Regions from separate parts of the Brevibacillus nigriterrae genome, predicted to be linked through region 1. Evidence: riboswitches for the same ligand, from Rfam matches in the RefSeq annotation. Region 1 holds a riboswitch; each other region holds the start of a gene.
The links. A riboswitch is a leader RNA that binds a small molecule or an ion and turns the genes downstream of it on or off. The one in region 1 is predicted to bind lysine.

Region 1 (4,214 bases):
GACCAATCGACATGTGAAAGTCATGTCCACAAGCGTGCATGTAGCCTTGATGTTTCGAACGGAAATTGTAGTTTGTCTCTTCTTCAATCGGCAAACCATCCATATCGGAACGCCAGGCAAGCGTGCGTGAAGGATTCTTCCCTTTCACCAGAACAAGGATCCCGGTTCGCCAGGTGGCAACCTCCATGCGGTCATGCGGCAAGCTTTTGATGTAGTTCAAGAGGTATTGTTGTGTCTTGAATTCCTGAAAACCCGGCTCAGGAATTTGATGGAGCTCACGTCGGATCGAAACGAAAGGATGTACTGTCGTACTCATCAGACTGCTCCTTTCTTAATGACAACCTGCTCGATTGCTTCCGTCAATTGCCCAACCAAAAGGTCAACCTGATCTTTGGTAAGTGTCAATGGTGGCAGCAAGCGGATAATGGTTCTCTGTGTTACATCCACCAAAATCCCCTTTCGCAGGAGGTGTTGTTGAATGGCGCTTACTTCTTCTGCAGCAAGATTGGTTGGCAGCCCCAACATCATCCCTCTTCCCCTCAGCGCTGAAAAAAGACTTGGGTATTGAGCGGACAGTTCGGTCAATTGATCCCACAAATACTTTGCGACCGCATTCGCCTCAAAAAGGAATAAATCCTGTTCAAGCACATCCAAAACCGCATTGCCCAAAGCCGCACTTAACGGAGACGGAGCAAATGTTGTCCCGTGATCTCCTGGCTGGAACAGATGCGTCAACTTGCTTCCAACGATAATTCCACCGAGCGGCAGCCCACCACCGACACCTTTTGCGAACAAAATGACATCTGGAGTAATTCCCGCATGCTGATAGCAAAACAGCTTTCCTGTGCGACCAATCCCTGTTTGAATCTCATCGATACAGAAAAGAATACCGTGCTCTTTTGCTACTGCTTCTACCTGCTGCAGGTACTCATCTGATAGTGGAATGACCCCACCAGATCCCAGCACAGGTTCCATGAGAATGGCTGCCGGCTTCTCGGTCTGACACAGCGTCCGCAACGCTTCGATACTCCCCGCTTCGATTTCATACACAGGGAAGGTTGGCTGTGGGAAATCCTGATACACATGTGCTTGCCTTGTCAGTCGAAGAGCCCCCAATGTTCTGCCGTGGAAGCTGTTTTTCAGAACGACAATGCCGCTTTTCTCATTTCCTTGGGCCAGCGTCCATTTATGAATCAGTTTTATCGCAGCTTCTGTCGCTTCTGCTCCTGAGTTTCCGAAGAATACTTTACCCGGGATAGTATGATCAATTAACCGCTTCGCCAGTTGAATGGCAGGAGGGTTCAAAAAATAGTTGGAGATATGCAAAAACTTCTCACCTTGTTCACGCAAGGCTTTCATCACTTCCGGGTGTGAATGTCCCAAAATGTTAACGGCCAGTCCTGTGAACAAATCGAGGTAGGATTTTCCCTCCGCATCATACAAGTAATTGCCTTCTCCTTTGGCAATGGCAATCGGTAATCGCTTATAGGTAGACATGATATATGTTTCATCTAATGAACGCCAATCTTCCAAGGGATTCACTCCTTTAACCGGGGACCCAATCTTACAGCTGACGAAGCTCTTGCTTGATTTCGGTTTTGGATTTGGTTTTGTCATCGATTTGCTTAATGATGCGAGCTGGTGTACCTGCAACGACAACATTTGGCGGTACATCATCAATAACAACCGCACCTGCTGCCACAACAGAACCTTGACCGACACGGCAGCCTTCGAGAATAACCGCATTTGCACCTACAACTACGTCGTCTTCGATAATTACCGGAGTTGCAGATGGTGGTTCGATTACACCTGCAACAACAGCGCCTGCTCCGATATGGCAGTTCTTGCCGATGGTTCCACGTCCGCCAACAACAACGTTCATGTCAATCATCGTGCCTTCACCAATGACAGCGCCGATGTTGATTACCGCACCCATCATAATAACTGCGTTATTCCCGATGGATACTTGGTCACGAATGATGGCACCTGGCTCAATGCGCGCCTGAATGTGCTTCGTATCGAGCATAGGAATTGCTGAGTTGCGGCGGTCGCTTTCTACGACAAAATCTTCGATGCGGTCTTTGTTTTGCTCTAGAACCGGCGAGATTTCACTCCACTCGCCGAACAGCACGCCTACATTGCCTGTAATAAATGTTTTGGTATTCTCACCAAACTGGATTCCTTCCAGTTGACCCTTGATATGTACTTTTACCGGGGTTTTCTTTACACTTTTTTGAATAAAGCTGATAATTTCATTCGCATCCATCATGTTCATTTCTCTCATCCTCCACAATATTTTGATTGATTCACCGAACAGAGCCTGATGCTCCACGATGGTTCGGGGCTTAAACCGAAAAAATGCAATGAGCAGCATATCTACTCATTGCATATGGTTCCCTTGCAATTCATAAATAGCGCTCCACAGAGAAAAACTCTTCTGTGACAAGGTGGCTGTTATTCACAGACACCCCAGTTTATGCCCTGGGGGATGGCACAAACTTCGGCGCATTGACCTTTCCCTCTTCCCATTGGAGCCCCTACTCCTTATCCAAGAAGATATACTCTTTCGTTGCGCACCTCTATTTATCACATTTGTGATTTCAATTGTTATTACTCTACCAAAATAATCTGAATCAGACAACCAAGAATTACGAAACCGTTTTTTACCACTTTGCCTGATGTTCTTCTACACAGCCGATCAACCGATCAAAAGAAATGCGCTCCCCATCCTGTGTACGGACTGTGCCGCTGAAGTGGCCGAATACCTGTTGCAGCGTAGAAGATAAAATTCCTGCTTGGTTTCGAACGATTCTTCGATCAAACGGGGTAAATGCAATTTGCACATCCGATGATAATTGGGACAGGATCTGCCAAGGTTGTAACAAGTTCGTTCGATCATATGTAAAAACTACATCTTCCTCCAACTTATAGACACGGTTATCAAGGAACAAAGCATTTTCGTTGACTCCCGTTCCATCTGTCCAGCCGGCTCCCAAATTAAAGCCGAATGCTTTTTGGTCAACCTCGCCCGAGCAGGTTGCCCAGTTCCAAAAACTGCGGTACGGCCATATTCCTCTCCCCACATCTAGAGCAGCAAAGCTTACCCCTTCCTTACAGTGGAATTCTCGATCCCCAATCCGTACAAGTCCTTGTACCGGAAGACAATTCTGCTTGGAAGTAAAGTGAAAGCGCTGCTGATCCCAGGGAATGACCACGTTGAGTGATTCATATGCATCCGGTTGTTGAATAACGAATTGAGCGCTTATCCACGGATCACGGCCGAAAGAGTTAACAACCAGATTTCTTGCTTTTCGGGAAACATCCTGTTTGCTCGAAAACGACAGACGAGGGTGTGAAAAGGTGAAGTCATCATCTGCACATGGAGGCAACTCACATCCGATCCCGAACGGAATAGACAACTGTTCTTCCCAGAACTGCTGTCGCTCGTAATCATACACGTACGTAAAGGCGATTCCGATGTAATCCAGATGAATCAGCGTGACATTAAATAAAAAGACATCTGATGTGATTAACCAATGATTCCACTTTTTCTTGCGTAGCCAACTGCCTTTCAAATTGCAAATATGCTTTGGTGTACGTGACCAGCCAATGCTATTTTTATTCAATTGACCTGACTTTTCACACAGGTATACAGATTCCGTCAATTCCATGAGCAACGTTCCCCCTTTTCACATGTTATGCTTGTAAAAAAAACTCAGCCTCGCGGGAGGCCGAGTTATGTATAGGCAATTAAGCAATTGCGACCGTTATCCTTGGCATTATATAAGGCTTTGTCAGCAAAATGAAGAATTTCATCTCTTGTTTGATCAATACGAGGCACAAGACTGACCAGCCCGACACTGACAGTAACTACTCTGCTAACAATTGAGCTAGCATGAGGGATCTGGAGATCTTCGACCGTTCTTCTAATTGTTTCTCCGATTTGGACAGCTTCCGTTTCGGATTCCTCTGGCAAAATGATAGCAAATTCTTCACCACCGTACCGAGCAAACAGATGCCGATCATTCGTAATCAATTGATTAATCGCCTGGGAAATTTCTTTGAGGCAAACATCTCCCCCTTGATGCCCGTACGTATCGTTGTACGCCTTAAAGCAATCAATATCAAACATGATTAATGTAAATGGTTTCGATTCAGCCATTGTCCGATGTAATTCTCGTTCGAATGTCTCATCAAAAATTCGACGATTGGCA
Region 2 (4,214 bases), on a different contig from region 1:
GATTGTAATGAAGCAATCAAACAGGAGATTGGGATCATGATGGGAAGAAAAGAGGGCCATTCTTCATCGACAGGCTCCCCTTTTGGCAATAAACAAGATGAAACTGGCTTTAATCCATTTATTAAACGGAAACAACAGGATGCCTTTGCAGGGAAGAAGTTTAATCCGTTTTTTGAAGAATAGGGCTAGTTCCTTATGAATCGGAAGCTACATTCAGTTTCCGTTTTTTTCTTTTGGGCAAGAAGTACACCCAACCGGTTACTGTTAAAATTACAACCAGGATTGAAATAACTTCTAATAAAGTTACATAGTTGATATCTTCCCATTCACCAACGTGCAGTCCGTAAAATAAGTCTAGAATCGGGTCTTGTTTTAGTGCTGTTATCTGTCCGTTTTTATCAACCGTAATACGCAAGATGGGGTCCCGTTTGACATAAACTTTAAAGTTTTCTCCTGACTTTGTAATGGAGCGAATTTCTTCCCATTTATATTCTCCTGTTTTGATAAGTGCATCACCAACATAAGAGATCGTGTAGTCTGAGGAGGTAGCTGGAAGAGCGATGGATGTGGTTTTCAAATCATTGGCTTTTTCTTGATACCAAGGTACGTTGAAAAGCAAAAATCCTGTAATCACCCACATCATTAAAAACAGGCTGACAATCAAGCCGATATAGCGGTGTAAATTTCTGTTTAGTTTATTCATTACTGCACCTCTTTGCTGTTCTATCATTATCTTGAAAACAGATTCTACTATAACGTGATAGGCTCACAAATGATATAGCCCGTGAGAGCCATATAAAAAATGCCACCGAAAGATAACCTTCGATGGCATTTGTTTATATGGCTTCCATTATTCAATGACAACATTAGCTGGTTGTTCGATCTTCTTTGTCGACCCGCTCATCAGTGGATACAGAATAAATCCGAGTAAGAACAGTCCGATTCCCAAACCAAATGTTTTGAGGTCTGCCGTTCCGCTCTTGATTACCCATGCAGAGTAGGCAACAGCAAGGAAAGCGATGATACCATCCTTTACACGGGAGCCTGGCTCTTGATTGTAGGTTTGTCCCGTAATGACCAGCTTCAATTGATAGATAGCTGATACGAGGTAAGGAATGAGATAGGCAAGTGTCGCTACCACTGTCACGAATGCGAATGCTTCGGCAATTGTACCAGAAATCGTAGAGAAGACAAATAGCTGAGAAAATACATTGGTTACAATAAGGGAAGCGGAAGGGCTTCCGTGCTTATTTGATTTCATAAACAAACGTGGAAAAATCCCGGATTGTGCCGCTTGATACGGAATCTCTGCACTTAAAAGAATCCAGCCTACAGAGGTTCCCAATAGAGATGCCACTGCAAGTAACGCCATCAACGTACCGCCAGAGCTTCCGATTACAGCAGTTAATGCATCAACGAGCGGTTTGTCAGAGGCTTTCAGTGCTTCTTGTGGCAAAACGCCCATAGTAAGCAACGTAATTCCAATATAGATGGCCAAAGCGATCCCAAGGCCTGTGACGGTTGCCCGTTTTACATCACGTTGTGAACGAGCACGCCCGGAGAAAATAACCGCCGATTCGATCCCGACGAACGCCCAGAGAGTAGCGAGCGCAGCCAAGTTGATTTGACTGCCCAGTCCATGGACAACTCCATCTTCATCGGTTACAGGCAGATAGAATTCGCTCAGGTTGGCTGCATTAAACGCGTAAAGCGATGCAACGATGAATAATCCAAAGCCGAGTACCTTTGTCGCAGTAGCGAAGAAGTTTAATTTACCTGCACCATTTAAACCACGGAGTAAAATCGCATTAATTCCCCAAAGCAGGGCACTGCATACAAGGAACGAAGTTAGTTTTCCCATTTCAACAGCAAAAGAGCCAATGGTGAAAAGCACACGCTCATCTTTCATAATAGGAAAGAACGTAGAGAGATACCCTGCGAAAGTCGTGATAATCGCTACGTTACCGGAAGCGTTGGCAATCCAACACCCCCAAGCCATACTGAAACCTGCCATATTGCCTGCTCGGCGTGATGTGAACAAGGCACGTGCATAGCTTTGTGGTCCGGCTGTCAGCTCAGGGCGACGTACAGACAAGTTACCAAATACAAGTGCAATCATGAGAACACCTAAGCCGGTTAGCAACCAGGCAAGCGTAACACCCAGTGGACTTGCAGTATTGGCAAGTGAGCTTGGCAGCATGAAAATACCTGAGCCCACCATATTTCCAACAACGAATGCAGTCAGGAGCCAGAAACCCCATTTTTTTGTAGCCATAATACTTCCTCCTGATAAAGTGATAAAGAGAAAAAGGAAATAAAAAAGTGCCGGGAATCGAGAATCGAGTCCACAGCACTTTTGCTATGCAAACCCGCATCCGTTCTCAACGTAAAAGATAGTACTCCACAAGGACGTATTCCTTGTGACAGTCCCACGTCTGTTCGACGTGGTCCCAGCAGGCTGTGTGAAATGGGCAACAGCAAGCTTCGGCGACTTTCCCTTTCAACAGATCTTCATCGGCTCCATCCAAGCCTCCGATCAGCTACTAATAATTGTCGCAACCTCTACCTCATCGTGAGAACACAGATGAGGATTTTTTTATATATAAACTTTTTATACCGTTGCTCAGTATAGCAAGTCCATGAAACAATCGTCAAATGGAATTTTTGTTACACAGAGTAATTCTTTGAATGGATTGGGATACTATGCTTACCAATCATTATGCAAAGAGAGGTATTTACTCCATGATTTCAGCGAAACAAAGGGAATTGTTAAACAAACAAATGAAGCTGGAAGAAAGCAAGATTGTCAACATTGTGTTAAAGGATGACACACAAGTTGCAGGCGAAATTGATCAAACGACCAGTCAGGGTATCCATTTGACTGATGGCAGGAAGTATAGCTATGAAGATATACAAGAAATTAATGGTTTATTATAAAACTTCTTTACCTTCTCTTGTCAGGCAAAAAAATAGCGAATGGCATCAGGTAACTGATTTTGCCACAATCCCCATACGTGTCGTCCCGGTTGTTCGGAATAGTGCAAGTGCGCCTGTTTTTCTTCTAGAAGAAGCTTGGCCCGACGATTCCAATCGACGAAATCGAAGGTACCGATATTGGTTTCGACTTCGGTTTCTTCCGTCCCAACAACCATCCATAACTTGAGCCAGGAAAGGTTATCTGTCTCTTGGATGCGATCCAGTGTCGGTTGAAAGAAAGCGCCAGAAAGGGAAATCATTCGCTGGAATACCTCGGGATGATCCAAAGCAAGATGTAAGGATACAGTCCCGCCAAGAGAATCTCCTGCGATGACTCGGGATGAGATATCTTTGCGTACTGGGTAGCGGTCCTCTATGTAGGGTAGCAATTCTTCGACAAAAAAGCGCTTGTACATATCATTGCGTGAACCGGTAGGGGAGTATTCGCTGGTTCTTTTACTTCGCTCAACGGAGACTCCCACGATGATCATGGGTTCGATGTCATCCTCGAGAATCAGTTGATTGGCAATCGTGGCAATTCGGCCCATCGTGAAAAATTCGTTGCCATCCTGACAATAAATCACTGGATAAGAGAGAAGCTCATTATACCCGGGAGGCAAATATACCTTGCAGGAGCGGGTAATTCCCAATCGTTCACTATTGACTTCTTCTTTGACAATGGTGCGGTTTACATAGCTTGTCATTCATTATTCCTCCTATGTTTAACACTATAAACAATATAAAAAATAAAAAAAGAGTAAAAAAGTTATTGAAATTTATTGATACAGATTTTATCATGAATAGTAACAGGAACGAAATAAGCTTGAATAAAGCTGATTTAATACAGATACACAGATGGTTTGTGCAACTATAACAGTTCGTTTCTAGGTACACAATTCTTGTTAATCCTACGAAGAGGTGATTTCATTGAGTATTTCTACTGCTGAGAAGCTTCGTGATTCTGCTCCACTCCAAATACTTGCACCAGACGGCACTGTAGTCAATCCAGGAATGATGCCGAAAATTACTGATGAAGAACTGAAAGAATTGATGCGTAAAATGGTTTTCACCCGTGTGTGGGACCAACGTGCGATTAGCTTGAACCGTCAAGGACGTCTCGGTTTCTACGCTCCCGTAGCAGGTCAGGAAGCAGCGATGATCGGTTCCCAGTCTGCTCTTGCCAAAGAAGACTTTATTCTTCCTAGCTATCGTGACATTCCACAAATCGTTTGGCATGG
Region 3 (4,214 bases), on a different contig from region 1:
GGCTATCCGCTGCAAAGGAAGATGAGGAGCGAGACGGTTCATTTGATCTTCCCTGCCTGCCCACCATCTTGTTGCCACAGCTCCGGGCACGATACAGTTTACTCTAATCTCAGGAGCAAGTGTGCGTGCCAAGGACTTGGTTAGCCCATGAACGGCTGCTTTGGACACGGCGTAAGGAAGCGAAGAGCCTAATCCGGTTTGTCCGGCTATACTCCCAAGATTGACAATCGCACCTTGCTGATTCTTTTTCATGTAGGGAGCAACCGCTCGTGTGCAATAAAACATGCCCTTTACATTCACATCGAACAATTCGTCCCATGTTTCCTCTGTTACTGCCTCCAGGTCATCCATCGGAATATGCCGGGTGATACTGGCATTATTCACGAGCAAATCGACCGTACCGAACTGCTGCACCACCGTTTGGACCATCAATCGGACTTCGTTGTCACGGGAAACATCCGCTTGTATCGCAAGGGCCCGTCCCCCCTCATCAGTGATCTGACGCACTGTTTGTTCTGCATCCGAATGGGAACGGGAATAGTTTACGATAACAGTAGCTCCCCGTTTTGCTAGTTCGAAACTGGTTGCTCTCCCAATTCCCGTACCGCCGCCCGTTACAATTGCCACCTTGTTTTGTAGCTTCATCATTACCACCCCTCGGTTGAGTTTGATGATGTCATTGTAATTCGCATTTTGCTATTTGTATAATTGAACTAATTGAATAGTTAGTTCAAAATTATTGAATTGTTGCAGGGGGACGGAACGTGGATCTTAAGACCTTAAAAACATTTCAAATGATCGTGAAATACGGGAGCTTTAACCGGGCAGCACAAGAAATGAACTATGTACAATCGACAGTCACAATGCAAATCCAGAAGCTTGAATCTGAATTGGGTGTTCAGTTGCTGGTACGTGGCAAAGAAATCAGCCTGACGGAAGCAGGTAGGCTGTTTTACGACCAGAGCTTACAAATCGTAAAGAATATGGAGCAACTTCAGACTAGCTTATTGGATTTGAAATCAGGTGAAGCTGGACATATTCGTATTGGGGTAACGGAGCCAACTGCCAGCTACCGTTTGCCTGGTATCCTGAGTAAGTTTATATCTATGTACCCGAATATCCGCATTTCCGTCGAAATCTCGAACACCCCGGTCCTTAGCAAGCGGATTATCAAAGGAGAAATCGATTTTGCACTTTCTACGGCACCTGGCTTGGGGTCTGATTTATATTTTGAGTCATTATTTCAGGAAGAGTTCATAGCATTACTGCCAGAGAATCATCCACTTGCCAAGAAAGAACTGATTGTACCGGAAGATTTACTGGGGTATCGTCTACTCGTCACATCAGTGACTTGTCCATATCGTAGGAAATTGGAGATGGTACTACAGGAAAAAGGGATTGTTACTCTCGATACGATGGAGATCGGGAGTATGACGGCATTGAAATATTTTGTAGAAAGCGGGTTAGGGATCGCACTTATCCCAAAAATTATGATGGAACCAGAAATGAAGGGGACAACGGTCAGGATAATCAGTGGAAGCCTCATACACATGACATTTGGGATCTTGTGCAAGGAATCGGACTACCCATTCCAACTGGCGAGTCAAAAGCTTTATAACTATCTAAAGAAGGAATTAGGAAGTAATGCCCAGGTTGACAGAATGTATCGAACATTGTAAACTCAAGAACGTAATTGAATAAGACCTCACTTACATCAGTGAGGTAGAGGCGCGATATTTAACAGTCTTTAGTGGAGTTCGAGAAAACGATGATACTAAAGAGAAGGAAATGTCGCCGAAGCTTGTAATATTTCTCCGTATTACTTGCTGGGTCTGCAGTTAAGAGCTGCAGGACTGTCTCAATAAATTACCCGATTTATTGAGTTGTGCTATCTCATTTGGGAAAAGAGAGGTATTTGGGCTACTATGTATTTTAGTGCGACCTGAGTCTATCTCAGGTCGCTTTTTGCTTTGTAAAAAAGCAACAACCAAAAAACAAAGGGAGAGAAAAAATATGAAAAAGTCACCAATGATTGCATTGTTTCTTTCAGCCATTATGCTCTTAGCAGGATGTGGGACAAGTGGTGCTCCTGCATCTACACCTGCACCTGCAGAGGAAGGTAAAACATTCAAGGTAGGTATGGAAGCGGGTTATGCCCCATTTAACTGGACGCAAATGGATGATTCCAATGGTGCCGTTAAAATCGAAGGCAATGCAGAATATGCTGGTGGGTATGATGTAGAAATCGCTAAAAAGATTGCTACTGCTCTTGGTAAAGAATTAGTGATTGTGAAAACGGAATGGGACGGCCTAGTACCAGCATTAACTTCAGGCAAAATCGATGCGATTATCGCAGGGATGTCTCCAACCGCAGAACGTAAACAAACGATCGATTTCTCAGACAACTACTATAAATCCAATCTCGTGATGGTTGTGAAAAAAGGCGGAAAGTATGAAGGGGCTACTTCCATCCAGGACTTCAACGGAGCAAAAGTAACAGCTCAATTAAACACTTTCCACTACTCCGTCATCAGTCAAATTCAAGGGGTAGCTCAGCAGCCTGCGATGGACAACTTCCCAGCGATGAGAGTGGCGCTTGAGTCAGGGATGATTGATGGATACGTTTCTGAGCGTCCGGAAGCAGTCAGTGCATCCGCAGCAAACCCGAACTTTGCAATGGTAGAATTCAAAGAAGGCTTCACAACCTCTGAAGATGATACAGCAATCGCTGTGGGTATTGCCAAAGGCAGTGAATTAACGAAGAAAATCAATGAAGTGCTAGCAGGTATCTCAGAACAAGATCGTACAAGCTTAATGGATACTGCTATTAAAAATCAACCAGCAGCAAAATAATGCTTTGTAGTGAAACCGGCTGCACCATCATGCAGTCGGTTTTATGCTGATTGGCTGATGATGGACTCGACAACACCTTCGGAAAGGCTTCAAGCGAAGTGTTTCTGAATGAAATTGGAGGTAAAAGATGAGCTTTGAGTGGATTGTAAAAATCATAGCTGAAAATTGGCCCATGTTCCTTCGTGGAGCCGGGATGACATTACTAATTGCTCTGATCGGAACGGTATTGGGGGCAATCATTGGTTTACTGGTAGGGATTATCCGTACGATTCCTGCTCCTGAACGAGGGGCGAAAAAAGGTATTCTCAAAGTGGTGAATGCCATTCTCACAATTTATATTGAATTCTTCCGGGGAACCCCGATGATTGTGCAGGCGATGGTCATTTATTATGGTTCTGCCCTGGCCTTTGGGATTGATATGGACCGAATTGCTGCAGCAATCATTGTCGTAGCGATTAACACTGGAGCGTACATGGCAGAAATCGTTCGTGGGGGGATTGTATCCATCGATAAAGGGCAATTTGAAGCGGCCCATGCAATCGGGATGAATCACGTTCAAACGATGGTGAATGTCGTATTGCCACAAGTGGTTCGAAATATTTTGCCAGCAACAGGTAATCAATTTGTCATTAATATCAAGGATACTTCCGTATTAAACGTCATTTCCGTAACCGAATTGTATTTCACAACGAAATCCATTGCGGGGAATAACTTCCGATATTTCGAATCGTTTTTCGTTGCGTGTGTTGTTTATTTCATGATGACCCTGCTTGTCACTTGGGTTTTGCGTTATTTCGAGAGAAAGCTAGACGGCCCTGACAGTTACACGATGATCGATCATCACGTGCAGGTAGAAAGTACGAAATAATCGGAGAAGGAGGAGAGCATATGGAAAAAATCATTGATATTCAACACTTAAATAAATCCTATGGATCACATGAAGTATTAAAAGACATCGATTTTTCGGTGAACAAAGGAGAAGTCGTCACGATCATCGGTTCCTCTGGATCAGGTAAGTCTACCCTTCTTCGTTGTATTAATTTATTGGAAAAACCAAGTGGCGGCCAAATTATCTATAAGGGAGAAAATATTTTAGACGACAAGCACGATATTTTCTTGTACCGTAGACATCTAGGCATGGTCTTTCAGCAATTTAACCTGTTTAATAACCACGATGTGTTAAGTAATTGTGTAGTCGGGCAAGTAAAAGTGCTAAAGCGTTCGAAGGAAGAAGCTGAAAAAGTAGCTTTGAAGTATTTGCGGGTCGTTGGGATGGATAAATACGTCAATGCGAAACCAAGACAATTGTCGGGCGGTCAAAAACAGCGTGTAGCGATTGCAAGAGCACTCTCCATGGAACC
Region 4 (4,214 bases), on a different contig from region 1:
AAAGTTATCCCCCCTGACCCGGATGGTACGATTCACACCAAAACGGTATTGACCGTTTTGGTGCCCGCAAGCGGTCGTATCCACTTTTATGATAAACGTCGAGACGTTTTTCACATCCGAAAAAATAAAAAACCCCTCTTCTGCGAAGAGAAGAGGGGGTGTATGTTCCGGTTGGCCAGATACCCGCTCTTATCTTCCAAACGCCATGAATCATGCGCCTGCTGGATTTAGCACCTCTCCGCCGAAGCGGGGTTGCCGGGTTTCATCGGGCCAGTCCCTCCACCACTCTTGATAAGAGTTTTTCAATTGTTTTCATCATACGATTGGGAGGGCTTACCTGTCAATGTAGAAAATAGAGCGGATGTTATACGCCGTGTACTACTGCCTGCTCTGCCACATCCAACCCGAAAGCCGTATGCAGGGTTGTAACAGCAAGGTTGGTATAGGCTGCTGGAATTACACACGAAATTTTGATATCGGAAGTAGAAACCATTTTAATGGAAATTTGTTGTTCGGCCAGTTGACGGAACATCTCGGCAGCAACCCCTGGATTGGTCACCATGCCCGCTCCAACGATCGAAACCTTTGTCAGTTCTTCCTCGTGATCTACACTCTCAAAACCCAGTTCGGTGCGGTTTTGTTCCAACACTTGCAATGTTTTCGCCAGGTCCCCGGAGGCAACTGTAAAGGAAATGTTCGTTACCTTTGCTTCATAGGAGCTTTGGATAATAATATCGACGTTTACCTGTGCAGACGCAAGCGTATTGAACAGCCGGGAAAGTGTGCCTACTTGTGCTGGCATTCCTACCACGGTAATTTTTGCTACATCCTCATCATGTGCTACCCCGCTGATTACTCTTCCTGTTTCCATTGAAGACCCCTCCTCCACATACGTTCCATCTTCTTTTGTAAAGCTTGAGCGAACCACTAGACACACGCTGTACTTCTTGGCAGTCTCCACTGAACGAGGGTGCAGTACCCCTGCCCCAAGATTCGCAAGCTCGAGCATTTCGTCGTAAGAAATCCGGTCCAGTTTTTGCGCAGAAGGCACAACCCGTGGATCAGCGGTAAATACACCTGATACATCCGTAAAGATTTCACATTTATCTGCCTCAAGACTTGCGGCAAGCGCCACTGCGGTCGTATCGGAACCTCCACGACCAAGTGTTGTAATTTCACCATCTGGAGTGAACCCCTGGAATCCGGCAACGATGATGATTTTGCCTTCAGCCAATTCTTTTTTGAGACGTGTATGCTCGATATCCTGAATTCTTGCTCTCGAATGGTAGCTTTCCGTGGTGATTCCTGCTTGCCAGCCCGTGAGCGATACAGCCTCATAGCCCTTAGTTTGTAGTGTCATGGCAAGTAGCGCAATCGATACCTGTTCACCTGTTGAGAGCAGCATATCCATTTCACGCTCAGAAGGCTGCGCAGTAATTTGTTTGGCCATATCAACCAGTACATCCGTTGATTTGCCCATGGCGGAAACGACAACTACCACATCGTTTCCTTGTTCTTTGGTCTCTATGATTCGGTCAGCGACACGCTGCATTCTCTCGATTGTACCTACTGAAGTACCGCCGTATTTCTGAACGATTAATCCCACCTGGTTCCTCTCCCTTATCGTTATCGTTAACCACCCAACTCTGGGGGTCCCCGTACGTTTTAGTAACTCCTAGTAAAGTGTGCAAATCATCATGTATTTATAGCAAAAAAGGCAACGACGAGGATTGACCTGTCGCTGCCCTGATCTTGGACATACCAGTTCCTCCTTCCCTTGGACACGTCGGAGAAAGACTACGTCGAATAAACGCAGTTCTTTCATCCTCGGTGAGATAGCTCTCCATCGCAATATTGGATGTATATGGCGATGACAGTCCTGTGCTTGTTCAACACAGACCCAGCACAGCAGACTTCGGGTAGTCTGTTGCACTTCGGCGAATTCCCCTTTCCCTTGCCCTTCACAGATGCCCGCATCTCGGGGGGTACTCTTGGTTTTCGCGCCTCTACCTCACTCCAATAAAGGGAAGTGAGGTTTCATATTCAATTAGAACGGATTATAGCATGTGATGGCTTGGAAGTTCAATTACTTTTCGCTTTCCAACTTGCGAAGGGTTGAAATGATTTCACGAGCCAGCTTATCGCCGATGCCGAGCTGACGGAAATCTTCCACGCTCGCTTCCCGCATTTTGGCAAACGACCCAAAGTGTTTGAACAGCATTTTGCGCCGCTTTTCACCGATGCCGGGAATATCGTCCAACTGGGAACTAAGCATTGTCTTCCCTCTAGACTGGCGGTGAAACGTAATGGCAAAGCGGTGCACCTCGTCCTGAATCCGTTGCAGGAGATAGAACTCATAGCTGTCTCGCTTCAGCTCGACTGGCTCGGGAGGATCACCAAACAGCAGTTGTGCCGTTTTATGCTTGTCGTCCTTGGCTAATCCACACACGGGAATAAATAACCCCAGCTCATTTTCCAAAATATCCATGGCAGCAGAGATTTGCCCCTTTCCTCCGTCGATGACAACCAGATCGGGGAGCGGTTGATTTTCTTTTAGCAATCTCGTATACCGCCTGCGGATCACTTCACGCATGGAGCCGTAATCATCAGGGCCATCCACGCTTTTGATCTTGAACTTGCGGTACTCCTTCTTATCAGGTTTCCCATCAGTGAATACTACCATGGCGGATACTGGCTCTGTCCCTTGAATGTTGGAGTTATCGAAAGCTTCAATTCGATGCGGCACACCGATTCCCAATGCATGCCCCAGATTGTGAACAGCCTGAATGGTCCGAGCTTCATCTTTGGACATCAGGGCGAATTTCTCTTGCAAGGCGATACGGGCGTTTTCGATTGCCATCAAGACGAGTTCATGTTTTTTGCCTCGTTTCGGAGTTGCCACCTTCACATGCAGCCATTCCGAGAGAAGCTCCGGCTCACTTTGTTCCGGAAGCAATATTTCTTTCGGCAGTGCCTGCTGTTTTTCGTAATAAAACTGGGCAGCGAACGACATGAAGTCCTCGGTCTCATCTCCGTAATACGGAAACATCGACGTCTCTCGTTGGATCATTTTGCCTTTGCGCATATAGAAAACCTGTATACACATCCAGCCCTTTTCCACCGCAAACCCGATAATGTCCCGATCAACGGTATCCGTGAAGGTTACCTTCTGCTTCTCCATAACGGCTTCGATGTTGCGAATCTGGTCACGTAGCTCCTTGGCCCGTTCAAACTCCATCTCTTCTGCGGCCTGCATCATTTTCTCTGTCAGTTGCGTCTTCATCGCTTCGTGCCCGCCGTCAAGAAACTTGCAGATCCCATCAACGATACGCTCGTTTTCTTGGCTTTCCACTTCATAGACGCAAGGTGCCAGACATTGATTAAGATGGTAGTACAGGCAAACCTGCTTCGGCATGGTCTGGCATTTGCGCAGCGGATAGAGACGATCCAGGAGCTTCTTCACCTCTTGGGCTGCCCCCGCATTGGCATACGGCCCAAAATACTTCGCCTTGTCCTTGAGAACCTTGCGAGTAATTTCCAGCCGAGGGTGGGTCTCATTGGTGATTTTGATATATGGGTACGTTTTGTCATCCTTTAGCAGGATATTGTATCTGGGATTGTATTGCTTGATCAGATTGCATTCCAGAATCAAGGCTTCAATCGCAGATGATACAACGATATATTCAAAGTCGGTTATCTCGCTAACCAACAATTGTGTCTTACCGTCATGACTTCCAGTGAAATAGGATCTCACCCGGTTTTTGAGTACTTTGGCTTTACCGACGTAGATGATTTCACCCGTCGCATTTTTCATGAGATAACAGCCAGGTTTGTCCGGGAGAACAGCCAGTTTATCTTTAATTGTCTTCACCCGTTGTCCTCCTCTCAACGATTTACAACCATACATATAGTAGCACAAATGTTCTTCTTCTAGAATACCCACGCAGAAAGAGGGACGAACTGAATCCAGATTTAAGAATATTCAATATATGGTAAAATATACAAAAAACGATACAAGGGAGGGCTTTTTATCAAACGGGCACTCATGCTTTTCTTGTTGCCACTTTTGATGATAATGGTTTATCCAACAACTGCATCAGCATGTATCTGCAAGACTCCAGAAAATCCCCTCAAAGAGTCAACTGCTGCGTTTTCTGGAACAGTTCTCGCTGTGAAAGATTGGAAACAACTGAGGAATCGCTATGAGGTTACGA

Region 2: it holds a riboswitch for lysine, as region 1 does, so the genes downstream of both, ACPW7N_RS00565 (amino acid permease) here and dapD (2,3,4,5-tetrahydropyridine-2,6-dicarboxylate N-acetyltransferase) in region 1, are expected to answer to the same signal.
Region 3: it holds a riboswitch for lysine, as region 1 does, so the genes downstream of both, ACPW7N_RS20035 (transporter substrate-binding domain-containing protein) here and dapD (2,3,4,5-tetrahydropyridine-2,6-dicarboxylate N-acetyltransferase) in region 1, are expected to answer to the same signal.
Region 4: it holds a riboswitch for lysine, as region 1 does, so the genes downstream of both, ACPW7N_RS13040 (aspartate kinase) here and dapD (2,3,4,5-tetrahydropyridine-2,6-dicarboxylate N-acetyltransferase) in region 1, are expected to answer to the same signal.

The regions. Positions count from the first base shown of each region.
Region 1 is NZ_JBNCMT010000009.1:30,126-34,339, reverse strand. It holds gene ACPW7N_RS08715 (N-acetyldiaminopimelate deacetylase) at 1-316, opposite strand, end outside; gene ACPW7N_RS08710 (aspartate aminotransferase family protein) at 316-1,497, opposite strand; gene dapD (2,3,4,5-tetrahydropyridine-2,6-dicarboxylate N-acetyltransferase) at 1,565-2,275, opposite strand; lysine riboswitch at 2,405-2,590, opposite strand; gene ACPW7N_RS08700 (DUF2804 domain-containing protein) at 2,664-3,671, opposite strand; gene ACPW7N_RS08695 (diguanylate cyclase domain-containing protein) at 3,737-4,214, opposite strand, start outside.
Region 2 is NZ_JBNCMT010000001.1:99,241-103,454, reverse strand. It holds gene ACPW7N_RS00575 (hypothetical protein) at 1-183, shown strand, start outside; gene ACPW7N_RS00570 (PepSY domain-containing protein) at 194-703, opposite strand; gene ACPW7N_RS00565 (amino acid permease) at 851-2,275, opposite strand; lysine riboswitch at 2,387-2,573, opposite strand; gene ACPW7N_RS00560 (hypothetical protein) at 2,743-2,937, shown strand; gene ACPW7N_RS00555 (alpha/beta hydrolase) at 2,958-3,680, opposite strand; gene pdhA (pyruvate dehydrogenase (acetyl-transferring) E1 component subunit alpha) at 3,904-4,214, shown strand, end outside.
Region 3 is NZ_JBNCMT010000030.1:62,924-67,137, reverse strand. It holds gene ACPW7N_RS20045 (SDR family NAD(P)-dependent oxidoreductase) at 1-645, opposite strand, end outside; gene ACPW7N_RS20040 (LysR family transcriptional regulator) at 765-1,679, shown strand; lysine riboswitch at 1,716-1,899, shown strand; gene ACPW7N_RS20035 (transporter substrate-binding domain-containing protein) at 2,014-2,853, shown strand; gene ACPW7N_RS20030 (amino acid ABC transporter permease) at 2,981-3,721, shown strand; gene ACPW7N_RS20025 (amino acid ABC transporter ATP-binding protein) at 3,742-4,214, shown strand, end outside.
Region 4 is NZ_JBNCMT010000015.1:110,805-115,018, reverse strand. It holds gene metX (homoserine O-acetyltransferase MetX) at 1-2, opposite strand, end outside; SAM riboswitch class I at 187-298, opposite strand; gene ACPW7N_RS13040 (aspartate kinase) at 365-1,606, opposite strand; lysine riboswitch at 1,829-2,017, opposite strand; gene uvrC (excinuclease ABC subunit UvrC) at 2,087-3,907, opposite strand; gene ACPW7N_RS13030 (hypothetical protein) at 4,046-4,214, shown strand, end outside.